DNA from 3 places in the Alistipes sp. ZOR0009 genome. Region 3 is predicted to be linked to each of the others. Evidence: riboswitches for the same ligand, from Rfam matches in the RefSeq annotation. Region 3 holds a riboswitch; each other region holds the start of a gene.

Region 1 (5,290 bases), on a different contig from region 3:
AGCGAGTCGCCGCTGAGGCACATTTCGCTTACGGGGATGTTGAGCGCCTGCTTTACCAAGTCGGTTTGGCTGTCGATAACGTACAGGTTGGGCTCGGTACTGTAGTAGTCGCCGCGCGAGCTTACGTAAATGTCGCCGCGCTTGTCAATCTGCATGCGATGAAGGTTGATGGCCACGTCAATTTTCTTTATCTCCTTAAAGGTGTTGAGGTCGATTACCGAAACGGTGCGATCGTAGTTGGGTACGCGGTAACCGCCCGAGTTGGCAACGTACAGCTTGTTGTTGTGCACCACCATCTCCTCGGGTTGGTAGCCAACGTCTACCATTCGGGTAAACTCGAGGGTTGCGGTATCTATTTCTGCCACAAAGCCTGTTCGTGCGTTAGGATCTATTTGAACGGGGCCTGCGTAGGAGCTCACGTATGCCTTGCCATTATGAAAGGCCATGTAGCGGCAGTTTGGAATCTTTAGCGCCTTGATATGCTTGGCGGTTTTTGCATCCATAACCTCTATGTAGTTCGAGCAGTTGATAACAACGTACACCTTCGATCCGTATATCTTGATGTCGTTGCCCACATCGCCCAATTCCTTTACAACATGAGGGTTTATCTCAGAAAAGATGTCCCTTTTGTAGGTTCCGGTTTCGTACTCAAAGAAATCGATGGAAGCCCGGTTCATTCCCATGTTCCCTTCGTTTAGCAGGTAGAACCCTTTTATGTTGGTGCCCAAAAGCGGTGTGGTAACCTGATCTTTCTCCGTCAGAAAGATAACTTGCTCCTTGCGGCACGAAATAAGGCTTAGAGAGGCAACGAGTAAAAGGGCAAAACCTTTGCCGTAAAGGGCTGCTGCGTTATTTCTGCTGCGCTTTTTGATAAACTGGGTATATGCTTTTATGGTATCCATGTTTAAAGGCTTAAATATTAATGCTAACTACAAGCCTGACATTACGGCCTGGCATCGGGTAGTTGTAAATTACCTCGTAGTACTGGTTTAGCGCGTTATTCACCTCTAGCGAGGTGTTAATGGTAGTATTATGCTTTAGCTTAAACTCTTTTTGGATAGAACAGTCGTGCGTATACCACGGCTCCACGTAGTTTTTTACGATGTTGTTAACGCCGCCATTATAGCGCTCTCCTACGTATATAAAGCTGTAGTTAAAGCTCCAGCTTCTGTAGCTAAGGGTCGAGATGATGGAGCCGCTATGCCAAGGCGTGTACGGAATTTGATCGCCGTAGGAGCTTAGCTTGTGCCCATTCTGGATGGAGTAGTCGCGGGCATCGCTATATCCGTAGCTTACGGTGTTGTTGAGCATCGCTTGCCCAATTTGCGACTGAACGGCAATGCTTGCTTCAACTCCCTTGCTCAGCACCTTTCCCGAGTTGGACATCATCCATCTAAACTGGCTTCCGGTAGGCGCAGCTATAATTTTATCGAGGGTACGGAGGTAGTAGGCGTCGGCTTGCACCGCAATTTTGTTAACCAGCCTGCTGCTGCTTTTCTTCTTATAGGTAAAACCGACGTTGTACATGTCTATGTGCTCGGGTTTGAGCACGCTGCTGCCAACGTGCGCGTAGTACAGGTCGTTGAAGGTGGGCATCCTGAAAATATGCTTGTAGAAGGCTCGTAGGCTTAAATCGGTGCTGGCAAAGGGGGTATATCCGAAGAAAATGCCCGGACTTACATCCCTTTTGTCTGGCGATTGGCTAACCTTCGACTCCTTGTCCGAAACGTAGGTACCCAACAGGCTTGCCTGTACTTTTAGCTGGTTAATGGTAACGGCTGTTGCCAACGTTGCAATTCCGGTAAATCTGCGGGGGGATTTAAAGGGGATTAGCAGGTTTTTTTTCGAGGAGGCCTCAAGGCTGTTGAGCTGGATGTCGGTAGATGCCGAAATGCTCCAGAAGTTGGTGATGTCGTAGATGTGGCTTGTAGAAAAGTAGGCCTCTTTTTGCTTGTAGGTGTTGTCGAACTCTTTGCCCACCTCCTTTATTTCCTCCATAAAGCGTGTCGAATCCAACGATCGAAAGTGAAGATAGTCGTACGCAAATTTTGCCTTTACCTGGTACTTGTAGCGCGACGAAACATCCTTTGTAAAGGTGCTTTGTCCAAAAATATTGACATCGTCTTGCCGATCTCCGATGTAGAACTTGAATTTAGTGCACGCGCCGGGCAGCCCTCGCTTCGACCCAAAGGCGTAAACCTTCGTTTGCAGCCTTCCGCCAAAGATGCTGTTGTATAGGCCGCCCTCTACACGGAAGGTTTCAATGTCGCTATTCATTCTGGTGGCCGAGGTGTCGTAGGCAACCGTACCGTCGGTGTAAACTCGGCGGCTGTGGAATCGGTATTTCCCGTTGGAGCGCATATACTCGCCGCTTAGGCTAAAGCTGGCGCTATCGCTTACCTTTTTCTCCCACCGGAACGATGGATTAACGAGCTGGATGGTGCTGGTTTTGTACTTTAGCCTAAAGTTGGAGGATTTTCCCTTCTCAAATGTCGGTTTCTTGGCGCGTAAGTACACCGCCGCCCCCGAGGCAAAGTCTTTTGCCGACTGAAAGATGTCGCTCTTCTGTCCGTTGTAGAGCGAGAGCTCCTCTAGATCGTCCAACGAGAATCGGCCGAGGTCTACCACCCCGTTTTGCGCGTTCCCGATCTGCACGCCGTCGTAAAACACGCCTACGTGATGCGTCCCCATGTTGCGAACGTTCACGGTCTTGAGGCCACCCATTCCGCCGTAGTCTTTTATTTGGACACCGGCAAAGTAGCGCAGCGCATCGGCCACCGAATGGCTGCTAAGCTTCTCGAGCTGCTTACCCGTGAGGTGCTGAGCCGGAATAACCTCCTTGTAGCTCTTGGCTACCACCACCACCTCGTCGATATGCTGCATTTGGTTTAGCTTGCCTTGGGCATACGCCTCGAACGACGGGGCTGCCAGCAATCCCAGCAGCGTTAGCCATAATTTTGAATTCCGATAAAACATATTTAAGCGTATTGAGTAACCAATAGCTTACAGGGAGGTAAAACGAAACGAACGGATAAAAGAAGGTATGCCTTTGCCAAATAAAGTGATGCTTTTATCTGTCTCCTCAGCTTTATTTCCCCGAAAGCTTTCAGATTATAGCATTTTGGCAGGTCTTCTGACTTGCTCCATCTTCGGGCGTCCTTCCCATCTCCGTTAGGAAACAGTGGATTGAGTATTGCTCGAAGACTTCGGCGGAGCTTACAGCAGCGGGTCTGTTCAGGATTTGCACCTGATTCCCTTTTCATCACATTCGCGAGTAGAGGCGAGTGTAACACCAAAATCGGGACGAAGGTATATAAAATTGGCCGAATAAAATAGAAAAAACAGCAAGCCGAGGGGATGTCACGCGGCTATGCCTTGGTTTTTCGCCTTCAAAGTTGCGGTATTTTCTTGCGGAGATGCATGCAATGCACCGCTACCCAATTTCGCGGATTAAGGCTGGTAGAGGCACGATGTTTGCACCTTAAATCATCTTTACGAACGTTTTTTACCCTTACTTGTGACCAAGATTTCTCTAAAAACAGGATGAAATGGGAAAGGTGAAAACTCCACGCGGCTTTGCCTTGTAGGCATCTCTAAACGGGCTGTTTTTATAGACGTTCTCCTTTAGGCGCTGCTTGCCGCCGCTAATGGATACGCTACGGAGGCTAATATTTTCGTGCCGAGGCTAGTTAATGCACCAAGGCGCGAATAGGTTCGCCGCTGGGGTAAATATTTTAAAGCGGGATAAAAAGATTATGCAGCGGTGGATGGTTAGGGCTATCTTGGGCAAAATATGGTTTCTTCTGGTGTCGTGGCTCATAAATCGGCAATATGTTTTGTTTTTTATCAAAAAAGATAGCCCCATTAGTTGGCAGATTGCCTCTCCGCGGCTTAAGAATGCCAATCTGGCTGAAAGATTGCCACGCTGAAGCATAAGAATGCCAATCTGGCCGAAAGATTGCCATTCTGAAGCCTAAGAATGCCAACCTGGCTGAAAGATTATCACGCCGAAGCATAAGAATGCCAATCTGGCAGGAAATTTTGCTCAACCAGCATTAAGATTGCTCAACTGAAAGGTAATTTTGGAGGAAGCGCGTGTAACTTGCCAAATCGGCATGTTTTTTCCGACGCCGAGATTTCTTTACGCCAAACCGAATGTTGAGGTATCCTAACGAGATGGTAAATTTAGGGAAGGCCTTTGCCGTTGCCCAATTTGGTAAAGGTAAGGGCATTGCTACCATGTCAGAAAACGCCACCATGCAGCGCTGCACGGCTGGATAAAAGAAAATCCCACCTAGGCTATTTTTTAGGTGGGATTGGTCTTATAAAATATCGTTGGGCTACTTTTTGGGGCTATATAGTCCTAAAGTTTTTAGGATTTGCGCCATAAAAGCGAGCTTCTTTTGCTGATTTTTGATGGTTTCCAAGGGAAATCCGAAAACTGCTACGGGAGTTCCCTTAGAGCTGTAAAGGGTTGCCGCGCTGCTGGTGTAGTCGGTATAGCGCAGCAAACGGATGGCTCCCTTGGCAGGTTCTATGGCATCCGGGGCCTCCACTCTGTATATTTGTGGGTAGTCGTAGCTGTCGTCGATGGCCGAGCACGAGAAGTGCCATTCTCCCTTAAGGTGGTTTTGTGCAACGTCGGTCGACTCCACCTCACCTGTTCGGCTGCCGATGTTGGCACGCCAAATAAACCCTAGCTTATTCTCGGCAAACTTGATGGCCGTCGAATCCTTCCTCTCCACCATGTCGGTGCCAATGTAGGCGCCCGAAAGTAGCAGCGGAATCTTGCGGCTGATGGCCGTATCGAGCTGCGCTAGCAACTTGTCGTTAAATACGGTGATGGAATCGGGTTCCTCCCTGAAATTTTTCACGTAGCGCTGTTCGCCAAAGAGGATCTCTATTAAATCGTATTTGCTAACATCGCAGGACTCCTCAAAGGCCGCCTTGCTGCACGATACGTACGATAGCTGCAGCTTTTGGTACGATTCTCCTTCGAGCGACGTGAAGTCGTGGGTGTTGCCGTAGGTTAGGCGGCCCCACCATTCGGTACCCGACGAGCCCCAGCCGCTGTTGTCATCGTCGAGCCAAGGGGTTGCGCGGTCGAAGTTGTACTGGTAGCCTAGGAAGGCCATATCGACGCCATCGGTAACGCCCTCGTCTTGCCACCACTCAAATCCGGCCTTCTGCCCATTGTCGAACGACGCCGGGGCCGAAAGGCGGGTAAACCCGTTTACCAGCAGCGCCGGCTTGCCGGGTTTGTCGAATAGGCAGGCCGATAGCTCCTCGG
Region 2 (5,290 bases), on a different contig from region 3:
CCCGAAATAGGGCCGATAGCTGCATAATGGCGCCTAACTTGGGGGTTGCCCTCCCCTCCTCGTACGAACCAATAACCGAACGGTTGGCGCCGATGCGCGTAGCCAGCTCGTCCTGTGTAAGGTTATGCTTTTTGCGCAAAAACCTCAAATTCGAAGCAAAGCACTCCTCAATTTTCATAGCAATGAGCGTTTTACGTATAGCGACTAAAAAATCTTTTCGCTAAATAACAACAATCTTAGCATCCTGCCAAATTTTTTAGCATTTTCTTTAGTAAATATCGAAAATAGCGTTACATTTGCCAATATTATTAGCATTTTAAAAACACAGCTATGGATTTGGCTAATAAAATAAGCATTTTGGCGAATGCTGCCAAGTACGACGTGTCGTGCTCGAGCAGCGGAAGCAAGCGCAAGAACAAGGGCGGCCTAGGCAACGCCATGAACGCCGGCATCTGCCACAGCTTTGCCGACGATGGGCGGTGCATTTCGCTGCTTAAGGTGCTATACACCAACCAATGCATATACGACTGCGCGTACTGCATCAACCGCCGCTCGAACGACGTGCCCCGAGCCAGCTTCTCGGTGGACGAGCTGGTGGATATCACCATCAACTTCTACCGTCGTAACTATATAGAGGGGTTATTCCTCAGCTCTGGCGTGGTAGTATCTCCCGATCATACCATGGAGCGCCTGGTTAGCATCGCGCGCAAGCTGCGCACCGACCATAAGTTTAACGGATATATCCATATAAAGGCCATACCGGGCGCATCGCCCGAGCTGCTTAACGAGGCTGGCCTTTTTGCCGACCGTATGAGCGTAAACATCGAGATCCCCACCGATAACGGGCTGAAATATCTCGCCCCCGAGAAGGATCATGCGAGCATCATCCACCCGATGCTGTACATTAAGGATAAGATTATTGCCAGCAAGGATGAGCGCCGCCTTTTTCGATCGGCACCAACCTATACGCCAGGCGGACAGAGCACCCAAATGATAGTTGGCGCCACCAGCGAGACCGACTCCGACATCCTTCACCTAGCCTCTGGACTTTACACGGGGGCCAAGCTGAAGCGCGTGTACTACTCGGGATACCTGCCCACCAACGAGTACGATAAGCGGCTACCAGCAGCTACCGCACCGCCCTTGAAGCGGGAGAACCGGCTTTACCAGGCCGACTGGCTGCTGCGCTTCTACCATTTTAATGTTGACGAGCTGGTGGATGCGGGAAGCCCAAACCTTGACTTAGATATAGACCCAAAAGCAGCCTACGCCCTGCGCCACCCCGAAATCTTCCCCATCGACGTCAACACGGCAGACTACGAGATGCTGCTTCGAGTTCCGGGAATCGGGGTGCGCTCGGCAAAAATGATCGTCGAGGCGCGCCGCTACCGCCGCCTCAACAGCGACAACCTGAAGAAAATTGGGGTGGTGATGCGCCGTGCCAAGTACTTTATCACCTGCAACGAGCTGCCTACGTCCACCATTCTGACAGACTACCAGCCCGACACGCTAAAGTCGCTGATTATACACGATGCAGCGGTGGCCAAACCGCTACAGCTAACGCTATTTTAAAGGGAATACCCCTTTACATGATAAAACCCTTATTTCTCTCTGATTGACAAAGGAGGCCAGCAGCTAAGACGCGAAACTTACGCTTCTGGCCTCCTTACTCCCTTAAAGCGCAGCACATACCATCCAATACGCCCCATGCTCCCACAAAACAGCTCCAAAAACGAAACGATTGTCGTGTACGATGGCACCTTCGAAGGGCTACTTTCCGCCATCTTCGACATTTACGACCAGAAGCTGGCCGTTTCGTGCATCACCTCCGATCGGCAATCGGTACTATTCGGCAACCAGGTAAACCTTACCGCAGAGAGCTACAAAAGCGAGCGCGTACTCAACGGCATCTGCAGCTACGGGGGCATGGCTACAGCCGACATGCTGTACCACGCGCACACCTCGTGCGCACCTCAGGTAGATACGGATATCCTGCGCTACCTACAGCTGCTTTTTAGGGTGAAGCGCGATGTATCGGGAATGATGGGTGAAGGGTACGTTCTTCGCGTAAGACAGATGCAGCGCAAGGTAACCCGCGAGGCGCATCGGATGCTCATGTTTATCCGCTTCGAGCAGGCTAAAGACGGCACCTACTTTGCCCCCATAGCGCCACAGTACGACGTGCTAAAAATAATAGTATCGCACTTTAAGGATCGATTTTCCGACCAACCTTGGGTGATTTACGATACGGCACGCAGCTACGGAGCCCATTTCGATGGGAAAGATGTTGCCCTTATCACCATAGACGAGCCTACCTTCAGCGCCGAAACCGGGAGGCTATCGGCTGAGGTTGTCGCCGAAAGCGAGGTTGAGTACCAGCGGTTGTGGCAGGTCTTTTTTAAGCAGATAGCCATAAAGGAACGCAAGAACATGAAGCTGCAGCAAAACTTTATGCCGAAACGCTTCTGGAAGTACCTTACCGAGAAAAAGCGCCCCTTGTAAGCGTTAAGTACTGTTTATTCTTTTAATTTAAGCAAAGAATTCTACCTACCGCACACCAACAGCGGCTAGCAATCAACATTTTGGCAAGAGCATTGCTTAATTACACAAAAACGCAAAATAGAATAAACCTATATTTGCACTTCAATTCAACCATCATGAACTTTTTCTACCTACTCGATTTAATCGGAACATTCGTATTTGCCATCAGCGGAACCATTGCTGCAGGTCAAAAACGTCTCGACCTTTTTGGTGCTGCATTTATCGGATTCGTCACAGCAATCGGAGGAGGAACGCTTCGTGATATGATGATTGGCATACATCCCGTAAGCTGGACCACCTCGATGGACTACATCTACGTAATTTTACTAGCTGTAGCCATAACATTCCTAATAAAGGAGCAGGTATTCCGCTTCCGCAAAACGCTATTCCTATTCGACACGATAGGTATTGGAGTATTCACCATTATTGGGGTAGAGAAAGCGCTATCTAACGGCATCAACACGCCTGTAGCCATCATTATGGGAATACTAACCGCCGTAGCAGGAGGAGTTATTCGCGACACCCTCAACAACGAGGTGCCGCTAATCTTTAAAAAGGAAATTTACGCAACCGCCTGCCTTGTTGGCGCCATCGCCTACCTAGGCCTACAGCGCACAGGAATCCCTATCGAGACAAACCAGATTGTTACAATACTTATAATTATTGCCATTAGAGTAATATCCATAAAGTACAAGTTTTCACTACCTCGAGTGCAGTTCGACCAGTCGAAGCAGCTTTAATTCGGCATCACGACTTGTAATTTCTTCAAAAAAAGACAATATTTGCGCCGCTTAGGTTCCTTAGGATTACCCAAGGGATTAAAAGGGAATGCCGTGAAATCCGGCAACAGTTCCCGCTGCTGTAAATCCAGATCTTGCATAAAGATCGCATGCCTTTAAAAATATACCACTGTAGATCGCTCTATGGGAAGGTTTTAAAGGTGGATGAGTCAGAAGACCTGCCTAGGCAACTCCGATTTTGGCCTACGGCGAATGGGTATAAGGAAGTAAAAGCAGCAGACATTGCTGCCATCCTCTATTGTCGTGCAACCAAATCGGATAACCAACCAAAGCACGACAAATATGCGAAAAGATCACACATCCGCAGAGACGTTTTGCATCCCTACAACGACAGGAATGCCGAATGCCGCTATCAGAAAAAAACTGTCAGGCGTAAACAACTCTCCTCCTGCATTGTTTAAGGCTATTGGAATAATGGCTTTTGACAAGGGATATCTCCCTCTTCCTGAGAATATAAAACAAAGAGAAGCAACGTGCTCAACTATCGTTGAGATATAACTTACAGATCATGCAAGACAATAGAACACCGTTTGAACGATTTGTCCGCAGAAAAGAGATGCTCGACAAGCAGTACGACGAGCAGTACAAGCAAAAACAGCACAAAAAGGGGAAATTAACGGCCAAGGAACGCCTCGACATCCTTTTCGACAAGGGTACATTCGAGGAACTTGACGCCTATGCCCGTCCGTTCAACTCAAAAAAAGGAGCCCCATTTGGAGATGGCCTTATTTGCGGTCATGGGAAGATAAATGGGCGGAAAGTATTCGCCTACGCGCAGGATTTCAACTTTATGGGAGGCTCACTAGGAGCCACGCACGCCCAAAAAATTATCAAGGTGCAAGGGATGGCCCGAAAAATGGGACATCCTATAGTTGGGCTAATCGACTCGGGTGGAGCAAGAATACAGGAAGGAATAGCAAGCCTTGCCGGATATGCAGGCATCTTTCTGAACAACATAAAATCGTCGGGCATCATTCCGCAAATATCCGTAATTCTGGGTCCAGCAGCAGGTGGCGCCGTTTACTCTCCTGCCCTCACCGACTTCATCTTTATGACCCGACATACCGCTCAGATGTTCGTTACGGGTCCAGAGGTGGTTAAGGAGGTACTCAACGAGGAGATAACCTTCGAGCAGCTGGGAGGAGCAGACGTACATGCGAGCAAAAGCGGCGTTGCCCAGTTTGTTTACGACGACGAGGAGCATACCCTGCTGGGTGTACGCAAGCTGCTACGCTACCTTCCCTCAAACAACATCGAACTAGCGCCATTCGACAGCTCGCCCGTATACGCCCCCGAGAAACCAGAAAAGCTAAGCCTAATTATTCCTGACGAATCAATCAGGCCATACGATATGCTTGAAATTATCGAGAATATCATCGATCAGGATAGCCTTTTTGAGGTTTCTGAGCTCTATGCAGCCAACATCATCACAGCCTTTGGCCGACTAAATGGACAGGTGATAGGTATTGTGGCTAACCAACCTAAAGTTTTAGCAGGGGTGCTGGATACGAACTCGGCCATGAAGGCTGCGCGTTTTGTCCGCTTCTGCGATGCCTTCAATATTCCGCTGCTGGTTCTGGAAGATGTCCCTGGATTCCTACCAGGCTCGGAGCAGGAGCATGCGGGGCTAATACGCCACGGAGCAAAGCTGCTATACGCATTTGGAGAAGCTTCGGTGCCTAAAGTTACGGTTATCATCCGCAAAGCTTACGGAGGAGCCTACATTGTAATGAACAGCATCAATATTGGAGGAGATTTCAACTTTGCATGGCCTACCGCCGAGGTGGCCGTAATGGGACCAGAAAGTGCCGTGAAGATACTTAACCGCAGGGAGATTGAAAGCGCTGAAAATCCAGAGCAGCTCAAGCAGCAGCTTATTGCCCAATACAAGGAGGAGGTAGCTAACCCCTACATTGCTGATGAGCTCGGGTATATTGACGAGGTAATCG
Region 3 (5,290 bases):
CACTTTTAAATCTAAAATTGTATTAGGTCAGAACACCTACGCCTCGGCAGGATCGATTTTGAAGGAACGTTTTTCGGATAGCGATGTATTTATTACTTGTCCGCATTCTGGAATTATAAGTAATAATGGGGAGATGAAGGGGATGACCCAAAATGGGTTATTCGACTATGCTTTTGCACAAAATGGAAACAAGCCTGTAGCTTTAGATCTTAAGACGACTCCTTTTGGTGAGGGTAATTTTGACTTGATGCCTGAAATACCATCAGAAAGCATTGGCCATTTTGAAAATTGTTTTGATGGATATATCTTCTTTATGCCTTTGGATGCTGAACCTTCATACTATGTTCTTCCGGAGCTATTTACAGAAGGATTTTTGCAAGAACTTAGAAGGCGAACTAACGTTTGCGGATATGATGAATGGCAGGCGTATGGAGTTAAGGTGAAAAACATCACGATGGATGATATTAATAAGTACGTGCAATCTACTTCGCAGACCAAGTACTGGAACAACCTGCAAAGTGCTAAAAAGGGGAAATAGTAAGTTCTACTATAATCCTAGGCCCTTGCTGTTCCGAGCCTGTACATGTTTTTAAGGGGATATCAATTGTTCAGAGTCTGCGAATAAGCGCTGATTTGTGGCGTTATTATATTAGCTCTTCTTTCTAAGTTCTATCAAAAGAAGGAGAGCTAACACCATACGCTTGTTAAAGTAATGATGGCAGTGGCTGTTGCAATACAGCCACTGCCTACCACTATGTAGGCTGATTATATGTGTAGTATGGGAGTCTTCAGTGCTTGGCTGTCTTGCTTAACTCGCTATTTATGAGCTTTATTGGCACCCATTTTATTAGTTACATCTTCGATACTAAACATTACGCTATGCAATTCTTTAAAACCCCCAAAACAGCGAAGGGGTGGTTTTACAGGGGAGTGGTTGTTGGTGCTGCAGCGGGTACGCTGGGTGCAGTGGTAGCCCTTTGGTTTTAGCCGCTAGCTGCTGTAGCCGCGGGGTACGGCTGGCGTTGTACCATATTTTTTATTTATATCCACCATTTTTTTCGAGCTGCTAACTCCGCTGTTTTAACGGTAGTTAGTTCTATGTATAACCTTAATTGAGACCCATTGGCGTTGGCTGCTGGGCGGTAGCTGCTTGTTTGCATTTTTAAATCCATTACATTTGTACCCGAATAAGGTGACTGGTTGGGAATCCTTCTCAGCCAGTAAAAGGGAATCCGGTGTGAATCCGGAACAGTACCCGCTACTGTATGCCAATAGCTGCGTTGCAGCTGGTATTGCAAGTCTACGCCACTGCCTTCGAAAGAGGGTGGGAAGGCCGCAATACTAGGTAAGTCAGGAGACCTGCCTCATTCAACAAACACATGTATTGCTTCCGGGTAAGAAGTAGCTGTTGAATATGAACCTAGGCGTATTCTTCACTTTTATTTTCCTGCATTTAGCAAAGGGCATGTTGTATTAATTTTAATTTTTAATACAATGATGATTACGAGGTTAAAGTTGCTTATGGGTTGGCTTATATGCCTTCCGCTGTTGCTGCACACCACCACGTTGGCGGCAGCCGGTAGCGAGGCCGAACCCAAAAGGGCAATTCTGCTGGTGGCTTTTGGTACATCCTTATCCGACTCTAAAGGAGCCATCGACAGGGTGGGCGAGAAGGTGGCTAAGGCATTTCCGAACACCGAGATTCGCTGGGCCTACACATCTAAAATTATTCGAAAGATTTTAAGGAAGCGTGGCGAGGAGATTCTTTCGCCAGCAGAGGCGCTAGCTAAGCTGGGCGAAGATGGTTACAGCAACGTTTACGTGCAGTCGCTACACATAATTCCAGGCGACGAGTACGACGATTTGGTGCAAACGGCCAACGCCTTTACCAAGATGCCTAAGGGGATTAGGCAGGTAACGGTGGGTACTCCGCTGCTATGGAGCGATGCCGATATGTGCGAGGTGGCATCGGCCCTGATGGCCAATGTTCCTGCCGAGCGAAAGGGAAAGGAGGCGGTTGTATTTATGGGGCATGGCTCTAAGCACACCTCCAACGTCTACTATCCAGCTATGCAGTACTACTTTGCCAAGGTCGATGCCAACACCTACATAGGAACGGTGGAGGGTACGCCCACGCTCGACGATGTGGTGGCCTCCCTTAAAGCAAAAGGCGTAAAGAAGGTGTGGCTAATGCCCTTTATGCTGGTTGCTGGCGATCATGCGGTAAACGACATGGCCGGTAGCGAACCTACCAGCTGGAAGTCGCTGCTTACCAAGGAGGGATTTACCGTAGAGGTTGTCCTAAAGGGGATGGGCGAGCTAGATGCCATAGGTAGCATTTGGGTAAAGCATCTTCAGCAGATAGCAGCAGGGAAGTAGAGTGCTTCCCGAGATATAATGAAGCACATATCAGGTATCACGAAAATTTGTGGATAAACCGCTAAGTGTTTTAGAGCGCTTTTTCGCGCTACGCATATCGTGATACTTGGTGCCATCAGTTAACAAACCAACCAAAAAAAAGAGAATGAATAAGATATTGGCAACGCTGCTAGCGCTGATGCTAGCGGTAGCTGCAGGCGCACAATCGTACACCATTAAGGGAACCGTAGCTGAGAAGTCTAACGGAAAGCTAATTGTTGGTGCCAACATAATGGTAAAGGGATTAACCGTTGGTGCGGCCACCAACGTCAACGGAGAGTTTACTATTAAGGTACCTAAGGCGGGTGATTATACGCTGGTGGCAACCTATACGGGCATGCAGCGTCTGGCTCAGCGCGTAAGCGTTCGTGGCGATGTGTCGGACCTAGCCTTTAGGATGGAGGAGTCGGTTGGCGCTATAGACGAGGTGGTGGTTACCGGAACGGGTACTCACCACAGCCTAAAGACAGCACCCGTACAAACCGAGGTTTTCTCGAATAAGACCATTGCCAAGCTGGCTCCCCGCTCGTTCGAGGAGATGGCCACCTCCATTAGCCCTTCGTTTGATTTTACGCCTGGTACCATGGGCTCGTTTCTACGTGTCAATGGCTTGGGTAACGATTTTGTTGTGCTTATGGTAAACGGCAAGCGCGTGTATGGCGATGTAGGCGGACAAACCGATCTAAACAGAATATCGCCCGATAATATCGAGCGCGTAGAGGTAGTTAAGGGTGCCTCGTCGGCCCTGTACGGTTCCGATGCCATTGGTGCAGTTATCAACGTTATTACCAAAAAGAGTAAGAGTACCGTTAGCTTCGACAATACCACCCGCTTTGGCGCGTATGGTGATTTTCAGCAGGCCAACACGCTCGATTTGAATATTGGTAAGCTATCGTCGAATACCCAGTTTGCCCGTAAGCAGATTGATGGCTACCAGCTAAGCCCATTTGAAATTGATGCTAAGAGTAAGGTTTTAAGTTTGACGGAAGCCAAGGCGGTAAACCGCTTTTATGACAATACGGTTAGCCAGCGCCTATCCTACGGCATAACCTCTAACCTCGATGTTTATGCACAAGGCTCTTGGTACGAAAAGGACTATTTCCGTCCAAAGTCGGTGGCTGATTTTGGTTTCTACTATAAGGATGTAAGCGGTGCTGCTGGCGTTAAGTATAAAATAAACGGTAAAAGCACCATCACCTTCGATGCGGCTACCGATAACTTCTGGTACTACTACCACTACAATAAGGATGTGGTAGATAGCAAAACAAAGAAGCTACTCTTTTCGGATGGACAAAAAACGCTAAACACCAAGCAGGTGCGCAATGAGTACAATCTAAAGAGCGTAACGGCTATTGGCGATAAAAATCTGCTTACAGCAGGGCTTGATTATGTTAATGAAAACATCGACTCTCCGGCACGCTTTAAGGGCGGCAGCGCCGACGCCTACACTGCCGGAGTTTACCTGCAGGACGAGTATACGCCTATAAAGAGCTTAAGCATTGTTGCTGGTGCTCGCTTTGTAGACCATAAGGCTTTTGGTAGCCGACTTACCCCCAAGATTTCGGCGTTATACTCCTTAGGCGATTTCAACTTACGTGCATCGTATGGTAGCGGGTTTAAGGCGCCAACCCTTAAGGAACTCTACTTCGAGTACTTTAAGACAGGAACCTTATACTTAGGGAACGAAAATCTTAAACCTCAATCGTCCGATTTCTACTCTGCATCTGTCGAGTATAATAAAAAAGGCGTATCGCTTTCGGTTACTGGCTACCGTAACGAATTAAGAAACCTAATCGATTATGGACCTGAACAGATACCGACACCCGAGCAGGCTGCTCAAGGTGCGAAGAAGGTTAAAGTGCACCAGAACATTTCGGAGGCACGTTCGCAGGGTGTGGACTTTTTGGCAAATGCCTACGTGGGCTATGGCTTTACCGTGGGTGGCGGCTACTCGTTGGTAGAGGCTAAAAACTTAACCTCCAATACAACACTTGAAGGGGCGGCTAAGCATTACGGAACGGTAATGGCCAGCTACCGATACTCCTACAAGAGATATGTGCTAAACGCCTCTATTAACGGTCGTTTGCAGGACGAAAAGTTCTACGCTAAGGGTAATGCTCGTGGATACAACATCTGGAAGTTTACCACAACTCATACCTTTAAGGTTTGCGCAGGCGTAACCATCGATGCTATTGCTGGTATCGATAATATTTTCGACTACGTAGACGATGCTCCGTACGGAATGCCTTACGGAACGCTATCGCCGGGGCGTACCGTATTTGGTGGACTGAATTTTAAGATTTCAAAGTAGCTTATACTGGAGGGGTAGGTAGCCGATGTTGGTTGGCCTATCCCTTTTACAGCATATTGGTATGGTAAAACTTTTTGTAAAGATTCATAAGGTTCTGGGAATGCTGCTTAGCATTCTATTCTGTGTTTGGTTTCTGTCTGGGATGGTGCTGGTTTTCGTTGGATTTCCGCACTATAGCCAGACAGAAACTTTTAGATCTCTGGCAGCGGTAGACTCCTCTGCTGCCCGTTCGCTTCTCTTCCCTGCCGAGCTGGGTAAGGGTACCATTACCATGGAGATGCAGGAGGGGAGGGCGGTTTACCGTGTTGGTAAGATGGCCCGCACGGCCAAAACGTACTATGCCGATAGCCTTACCAAGGTGGCTAAACCTACCCGAAAGGATTGCATTGCAGCAGCTCAGCGGGTGGTTTCGGCCGATACGGCTAGGGTTACCAAAATATCAAAGCTCGATATCTGGCTTCCTTGGGAGCAGTACCAGTCATCATTGCCCATATATAAGGTTTACTTTGCCGATAAGGATAGGTCGGTGGTGTACGTAGCAGCTAAGAGCGGCACCATTGT

What was found. Region 3 has a riboswitch for cobalamin ahead of L990_RS14340 (sirohydrochlorin cobaltochelatase). Riboswitches for the same ligand answer to the same signal wherever they lie in the genome.
Region 1: linked by a shared signal. The riboswitch ahead of L990_RS13210 (TonB-dependent receptor) and the one ahead of L990_RS14340 (sirohydrochlorin cobaltochelatase) in region 3 are both predicted to bind cobalamin.
Region 2: linked by a shared signal. The riboswitch ahead of L990_RS20110 (hypothetical protein) and the one ahead of L990_RS14340 (sirohydrochlorin cobaltochelatase) in region 3 are both predicted to bind cobalamin.

What each region holds. Positions count from the first base shown of each region.
Region 1 covers NZ_JTLD01000046.1:63,048-68,337, forward strand. Annotated here, with positions in the region: gene L990_RS13205 (YncE family protein) at 1-902, opposite strand, end outside; gene L990_RS13210 (TonB-dependent receptor) at 913-2,976, opposite strand; cobalamin riboswitch at 3,106-3,312, opposite strand; gene L990_RS20525 (hypothetical protein) at 4,156-4,281, shown strand; gene L990_RS13225 (fibronectin type III domain-containing protein) at 4,341-5,290, opposite strand, start outside.
Region 2 covers NZ_JTLD01000061.1:8,707-13,996, reverse strand. Annotated here, with positions in the region: gene L990_RS15270 (XRE family transcriptional regulator) at 1-178, opposite strand, end outside; gene L990_RS15265 (putative DNA modification/repair radical SAM protein) at 331-1,572, shown strand; gene L990_RS15260 (TIGR03915 family putative DNA repair protein) at 1,708-2,502, shown strand; gene L990_RS15255 (trimeric intracellular cation channel family protein) at 2,658-3,281, shown strand; cobalamin riboswitch at 3,318-3,522, shown strand; gene L990_RS20110 (hypothetical protein) at 3,624-3,839, shown strand; gene L990_RS15250 (acyl-CoA carboxylase subunit beta) at 3,850-5,290, shown strand, end outside.
Region 3 covers NZ_JTLD01000052.1:24,990-30,279, reverse strand. Annotated here, with positions in the region: gene L990_RS14345 (hypothetical protein) at 1-538, shown strand, start outside; cobalamin riboswitch at 1,174-1,382, shown strand; gene L990_RS14340 (sirohydrochlorin cobaltochelatase) at 1,495-2,379, shown strand; gene L990_RS14335 (TonB-dependent receptor) at 2,525-4,729, shown strand; gene L990_RS14330 (PepSY domain-containing protein) at 4,791-5,290, shown strand, end outside.